DNA from 3 places in the Plantactinospora sp. DSM 117369 genome. Region 2 is predicted to be linked to each of the others. Evidence: riboswitches for the same ligand, from Rfam matches in the RefSeq annotation. Region 2 holds a riboswitch; each other region holds the start of a gene.
What was found. Region 2 has a riboswitch for cyclic di-AMP ahead of ACSMXO_RS34040 (coiled-coil domain-containing protein). Riboswitches for the same ligand answer to the same signal wherever they lie in the genome.

Region 1: linked by a shared signal. The riboswitch ahead of ACSMXO_RS00550 (C40 family peptidase) and the one ahead of ACSMXO_RS34040 (coiled-coil domain-containing protein) in region 2 are both predicted to bind cyclic di-AMP.
Region 3: linked by a shared signal. The riboswitch ahead of ACSMXO_RS11570 (C39 family peptidase) and the one ahead of ACSMXO_RS34040 (coiled-coil domain-containing protein) in region 2 are both predicted to bind cyclic di-AMP.

What each region holds. Positions count from the first base shown of each region.
Region 1 covers NZ_CM132446.1:121,945-124,202, forward strand. The annotation lists gene ACSMXO_RS00545 (N-acetylmuramoyl-L-alanine amidase) at 1-991, opposite strand, end outside; cyclic di-AMP (ydaO/yuaA leader) riboswitch at 1,258-1,398, shown strand; gene ACSMXO_RS00550 (C40 family peptidase) at 1,411-2,258, shown strand, end outside.
Region 2 covers NZ_CM132446.1:7,997,895-8,000,152, reverse strand. The annotation lists gene ACSMXO_RS34040 (coiled-coil domain-containing protein) at 1-872, opposite strand, end outside; cyclic di-AMP (ydaO/yuaA leader) riboswitch at 879-1,006, opposite strand; gene ACSMXO_RS34035 (cation diffusion facilitator family transporter) at 1,256-2,170, opposite strand.
Region 3 covers NZ_CM132446.1:2,585,771-2,588,028, forward strand. The annotation lists gene ACSMXO_RS11570 (C39 family peptidase) at 126-911, opposite strand; cyclic di-AMP (ydaO/yuaA leader) riboswitch at 917-1,060, opposite strand; gene ACSMXO_RS11575 (DUF2269 domain-containing protein) at 1,292-1,819, opposite strand; gene ACSMXO_RS11580 (hypothetical protein) at 1,912-2,235, opposite strand; gene ACSMXO_RS11585 (TetR/AcrR family transcriptional regulator) at 2,245-2,258, shown strand, end outside.

The DNA.
Region 1 (2,258 bases), 2.1 Mb from region 2:
TGTGCCCGTCCGCCGAGCGGAGCGTGTACTGCCAGCTCACGTAGGTCGGGTCCTGCACCAGCCGCAGCGTGGTGTCGTAGCTGCCCTCGGTGTCGTGGATGACGATGTACTCGATCTTCTGCCGGCCCGGCCGGTCGGAGAGGTCGTGGTTGCCGTAGTCGCCGTCCCCGAACGCCTGGTAGGGGGCCGGAATCCACTCGCAGGAGATGTCGCGCGGGCACTCCAGCCCGTCCGGACGGGGCGTGCCGGGCAGGCCGAGCCGGTCCAACCAGGAGCGCTGCGGTGCGATCCCGGGGCGGCCGGGCAGGGTGATCCGATGGCCGTCGTCGGTGGTCCGGGTGGCGCCCTCGGCGAGGGTCCGGTACACCTCGTCGGCGAAGGCCGCCGCGGCATCCGCGCGGTCGCTGCCGGCGTACCGGGCCACCGCGCCGTACCAGGCCGCCGGGTCGCTGGCCGGGCCTGTCGGCGCGGCCAGCGCCTGCTGGTACGACGCCAGCAGCGCCGCCCCGCCCCGGATGTTCGCCGCCGGTTCGGCGCGGAGTAGGTGTTCGTCGACCCCGGTCAGCGCGGCGGCGGCGTCCAGGGTCTGCCCGCCGGGCGGTGCGTCGCCGGTCCGGTCGGCGTACGGCCCGGCCGGTCCGGTCACCGGTCGGGCGGGTCGGGCGTCGTCACCGCGCCGGTCCTCGCCGTGCTCGGGGTGTTCCGGCTCGGCGGCCAGCCCGGCGACGTCGGTCAGGTGCATCGGGCCGTACCCGCCGCTGGTGCTCGGCGTGCCGGCGTTCGTGTCCCAGCGAGATTCCAGATAGGAGACGCCGAGCAGCACGCTCTCGGGTACGCCGAACTCGGCCGCCGCGGCGGCGTACTCCTGTTGCCGGGTGTCGGGGGATGTGACGGTGGCTGGCGCGGGGCTGGCCGGCAGCAGCGCGGCGGCGCCGACGACTGCGGCCCCGATCGCGATTCTCCTGCTCAGCGGGTGTCTGGTGGGAAGCATCGAACCTCCATGAGCCGGGGGTGGGCCTGAAGATCACCCTCCACCCGGGACCGGTGCCCGTCAATACCTGCCGACAGAGCTCGTCGCTATGCAGAAAACTTTCACCGACACGCAGCGTGTTCGGCGTGTCCCAGTGGCTCCCACCGTCAGCGACCGGTCCGATACCTAACGAATCGACTCAGATCACGGGGTTGCGTTTGGATAACACCCTTCTCTAGTGTTGGGGACCGTCGAGCCGACGGCAGGCCGCCTAGCCGGGCGGCGACGTCTCGACACCGCCGAATCGTCACACTCAGCGAACCGGGGACCCGAGCTTCATGGGGTGAATCCGCGTCTCACGCGGTAGGGCGACAATCTTCCCGCCCGAACCCGTCAGCTAACCCGGTAGGCGGGCTACGGAAGAAGGAGTACGGACCCCGGTGGCTCCCCCTGCCCCGTCGCGGTCGCCATCCCTCCGGTCGGCATCCACCGACGCCGGGAACGCGAAACCGCGCCCTCGAAGGTCCATTCTCGCCATCGCGCTCACCGCACTGGCCAGCGCCGCGGTGTTGCTCACCGGCACGACGCCGGCGCTCGCCGAACCGTCGGTGGCCGAGATCGAGCAGCAGATCGACACCGCCTGGCGCAAGCTGGAGCCGGTCGTCGAGAAGCACAACGCCACCCGGCAGGACCTGGCCGCGAAGAAGAAGCAGGCCGCCGCCCTGCAGAAGAAGATCGCCCCGCTCCAGTCGCAGATCGACGCCGCGATGAACCGGGTGAGCGACTTCGCGGTGCAGGCGTACAAGGGTGACAAGGCCTCGGCGGTCAACGCCCTGCTCACCTCGAAGTCGCCGACCGCGCTGGTCGGCCAGCTCTCGGTGCTCGACCAGTTCGCGCGGCAGCAGCAGCGCGAGGTGCAGGCGGTCGTCGACCTCAAGGACAAGTACGCCTCCCAGAAGGCTCCGCTGGACCGGCTGGTCAGCCAGTTGACCAAGACCGAGAAAGAGCTGGCGGCGAAGAAGAAGGAGATCGACGCCGAGGTCGAGCGGTTGCAGAAGCTGCGGATCCAGGCGTACGGGAACGGCTCGGCCGGCCCGCTGCGGCCCGCACCCTGCCCGGCCACCTACCCTGGAGGTGCGGCCGGCAAGGCGGTCAAGTTCGCCTGTGCCCAGATCGGCAAGCCGTACAAGTGGGGTGCCGAAGGCCCCGGCTCGTACGACTGCTCTGGCCTGACCCTGGCGGCCTGGAACCAGGGCGGCGTGTCGCTGCCGCACAACGCCCGGGCGCA
Region 2 (2,258 bases):
CACGCCTGCCCCTTCGGATGCTCGCCGCTGCCACCACTGCGGAAGCAGGAGACGAACCGGGTGAAGCCGGCCGCCTGGGCCTGCTTCAGCGCGTGCAGCGTCCGCGCGGTGATGCAGCCGCTGGTGGTCGGGTCGTCGAGACTGCACGACTCGTCGGGGAAGGAGCCGTCGGGATTGCGGGGTGCCGGTCGCGCCGACCCGCCGCCGCTGCCGCTGATCCCCGAGCCGGCGCCGCCGCTGTTGTTCGCCGCCGCCAAGGCCCGTTCGGCCTGCTTCTTGCGGGTCTCCATCACCTCGACCTGCTTGCGCTGCTCGCCGACCTCCTTGTCGAGCGCCGCCTTGGCCTGGGTCTCCTTGTCCAGGCTCTCCCGCAACCCGCGCAACTCCCGGCTCTCGTTCGCCGAGATGGTGTCGAGTGCGGCGGCCCGGTCCACCAGGCTGGTCGGAGAACCGCTGTTGAGCAGGGCGGAGACCTGCCCGAGCCGACCGGTCCGGTACGCCATGTCGGCCATCTCGGCGACCCGTTCGCTCCGGGTCGCCACCTCGGTACGCAGCGCGGCGAGCTGCTGGTTCAGTTCATTCTGCCGCTTGACGGAGTTGGCCAACCTGTTCTTGGCGGTCAGGTAGCCCTTGCTGGCGGCCTGGAGCTGCTCGCGCAGGCTGTCGGTGCCTCCGTCGATGTCGTCCCCGCCGGGTGCCGCGGCCAGCGTCCCGGGGGTCGCGTACTCCGGTGCCGCGGCGGCGGGTGCGCCGCCGAGTGCCGCGAGGACCATGCCCAGGGCGACGGCCACGGTCGTCGCGGCCTTCCGGGGCGGTCTCGTGGCTCTCCGCGCGGACGCCGGAGCCTGTCGGGTGGGTGCCAGGAACGGCATATGACAATGTCCTTCCGTCAGCCGCCGACCGGGTTAGCTGACGGGTTCGGGACGGAAGATCCCTACCGCTGGAGCGGATGCACCCCTGGTACGTGGTTCCCCGGCTCGCGTGTGCGATTAGGCGACGGCCTCCGCAGGCGCCGGAGGGCGCCGCCCGGCGGAGACCGGAGCCGAGCCTACCGGCAGTTGCCGCCCGGGGATACGTGGCGTTGCCGGAGTTAGATTCGCAATTCTCCTACTCCGCAAGGATGTATCCGGACAAAAACCTCAAGCACCGGGTCGAAACTTAAGATGCCGCTAACTATCGGTGAGCCTCGACGTCTGCTGAGGCGGAATTCCGACAGTTTCCGGCCGGCCGCGCTGTGACGCAGCGTCGCGACCGGTCACCAGTCGGTGGGCCCGCAGCCCCCGGGGGCGGTGTTCGGCTCGACCTGGAGGGTGGCGTGCGAGATGTGGAAGTCCTCGCGCAACGCCGACCGGGCCGCGGCGAGTACGGTACCGACCTCCGCGTCGCTGTCCAGCCTCAGGTGCGCCGAGGCCACCTCCATGCCGGAGGTGAGGGTCCAGACGTGCAGGTCGTGTACGTCGCAGACCCCGGGTACGCCGGCCAGCCGGGCGCGTACGGCGGCCACGTCGAGGTGCTCGGGCGCGGCCTGCACCAGGATGCGTACGGCGGTCCGGCCGAGCCGCCAGGTGCGGGGCAGGATGAGCAGCCCGACCGCCAGGGCCACGATCGGATCGGCCCAGCGCCAGCCGGTCAGGATGATCACCACAGCGGCGACGATCACGCCTACCGAGTTGAGCAGGTCCCCGAGCACTTCGAGGTAGGCGCCGCGCACGTTGATGCTCTCCCGCGCCCCGGCCCGGAGCAGGCCGAACGCGGCGGCGTTGGCCAGCAGGCCGAGCACGGCCACCAGCAGCATCGGGCCGGCCGCGACCCGGGGCGGGTCGTCGAACCGGCGTACCGCCTCGACCAGCACGTAGAGCGCCACCCCGAACAGCAGTACCGCGTTGGCCAGCGCGGCCAGCACCTCCAGGCGGTAGAGCCCGAAGGTCCGCTGCGGGTCGCCGGCCGCCCGCCGGGCCGCCGTGATCGCGGCCAGCGCCATCCCGATCCCGAGCACGTCGGTGAACATGTGCCCGGCGTCGGAGAGCAGCGCGAGCGAGCCGGTGACCAGCGCGGCGACCGTCTCGACCACCATCAGGACGGCGAGCAGCCCGAAGGCGGCCCAGAGCCGTCCCCGGTGCCGTTCCGCCGCCCGGGTCAACTGCCCCCCGTGGTCGTGCCCGGCCCCCAACGCCCCCTCCTTCCGCCGCGTCGCCCCCGCCGTCGATACTGCCGGGCGGGCGGCGGCGGGAACCCGTCCTGTGCGGAATCGGTGACCC
Region 3 (2,258 bases), 4.5 Mb from region 2:
TTCCGGCGTGCCTTCAGGAACAGGTGGTAGCCACTGTCGCGGCGACGCTGCCGGTAGGCCAGCGGTTGCACCGGCCACCGGCAGCTTGCCCGTCGACCTCGTCTGTGGGCCGAAGGGTGGGGTGATCAGGCGGAGTAGCCGCGGGTTCCGATCCAGTTCGCCATGTTGATGGTGCTCATCCAGTAGCTGGCCGGACCGAACATCCCCGATGAGTCCGACACCTTCACCATGCGCCCGTCGTCGCTGTAGCCGACGAGTGCGATGTAGTGCCCGCCCGGGAAGTCATGCCACGTCCCGTCGGCATCGGTGGCGCCGCCGGCGATGTTCGCCACGATGGCGTAGCCGTTGCTGGTCGCCCGCACCACGTCGGCCTGGAGTCGATCCATCTGCGCGGGTGTCGCGTCCTGTCCCGGAATCATCCGGGTGCGGTACCAGTTGCTTCCGACCATCTCGTTGAGCACACGAGTCGTGTCCTCGGCGGAGTCAGTGCCGTTGACCGTGGTTCGCAGGCCCCGGGCAAGCTGGTCCTGGCTCACATCGATTCCACGAGCGCTGAGTGCGTTACGCACCGCGGCGGGCCCGCAGTAATAGAAGTTGGGCTGATACTCGAAGGACGCGTCGAGCACTTTTTCTGCGGGAGCATCGGGCTGCGCCGGTTGTGACGGCTCGTCGGCAGGTGCCACCGAACGGGATTCAGGACCGGTCGACGCCCCGGTGTCCGGGTCGGCGGCGGCCGGAACAAGTGACTGCGCTGTGGCGCCGCTGGAGGTTCCCTCTGGCGGTTGGTTGAGCAGGGCTCCGGCTGTCGCGGCTGTCGCGGCTGTCACGACGGCGGCGGACAATAGGCCCAGCCTCTGTGCCCGGCGAAGGGCGCCAGGTCGGAACAGGCTACGCGATGGTTCTTCGAGCATGCACGGTCTCCTTCCCATGCCGCCGACCGGGTTAGCTGACGGGTTCGGGCGGGGAAAGAGGATGCCCTACCTGGCCTCTTGGCCTACGGATTCACCCCAAGATGCGATGGGTCCCCGGCTCGCTGAAAGCGATTAGGCGGGCCCGATTCGACGCCATTGGTCAATGACTGACAACCGAATCAGGCGGCGCCGACGCTACGAGGAGCCGATCAGGGATGCCAAACGCTCACCCAATCATGTGAGCCACCGCACTCACATCGCGTGCGTTCCCGGCCAGGTATACGCAGCGACGTAAAGGATGTTGGAAAACGTCACGAACGGGTCCTCCGGTGATACCGGCCGTGAAGGCGGTCGACCGTCAGCACGGCTGGCGCAGGCCGCTATCGAAGCGCGAGTGCTCCTCGTCGCATGCGGCGTCGGTCCGTCCGGTACGAGATAGCGCCGCGCGGCTTGTACACGGACAGGATGGTGGCGACGAGCAGAAGCAGCAGCGCGGCGGTCCCGTGAAGCAGCGGCGAGGTTCCCAAGGCACGCAGGTCGTTTCCCGGCAACGCCGGGTCGGTGGCCGCTTGCGCGATGTGGCCGACTGTCTGCGTGTACATCAGCAGGACGGCGGTGGCCAGGATGTTCAGGATGAGTTTGAACAGAACCCAGTAGTGTCGGGTGAGGCCCCAACTGGTGCCTGATGCCTGGACGATTCCGGTCACGAGCGAGGCGATGCTCAGGGGCACGAGGGCGTACCAGGTGACCGGTTCCATCGCCAGGTAGGCGGCTCGTACCAGCTGCGTGTCCTGGTTGGCTAGCCCGACGGCGGCGAGGACGACGAAGACCAGGACGGCGCCGAGCCAGCCGACGGAGAACGTGACATGCGCGGTAAGCGCGAACCGGCGCAGGCGGGGACCCATCATCAATGAACCTTTTTCAACCTCCCCTTGCGGTCCGGCGGACCGCAAGGTCGGACGCGGTGCGTGAGCGTCGCGCGGTCCAGGTTGAAAAAGGTTCAATGGCCGCCGTCGGGCGGCATGTGACCGCCGGATGTGCCGGGCACGCCGGAGGTGGGGGTGTCACCGGTGGGCAGGTGACGGCTGGGGCCGTGGCCACCGCCGGCGAACATCCCGAGGAGGAGCAGCAGCACCAGCGCACCGATGCCGATACCGAACACTTTCACCCAGGCTGGGGTGGCTGCGCGGCTGGTGCCGGGATCGAGGGCGGCGTGGCCAGGTGAGTCAGGCATGGGTTCTCCGAGGCAGGTACGAGTTTGTCGTGATCCGGATTCGACCCCAGTTTTACGAGACAGACTGTCGCTGTCAAGCCAGATCGTCATCGGATCGTCATGGTGTATCCTGG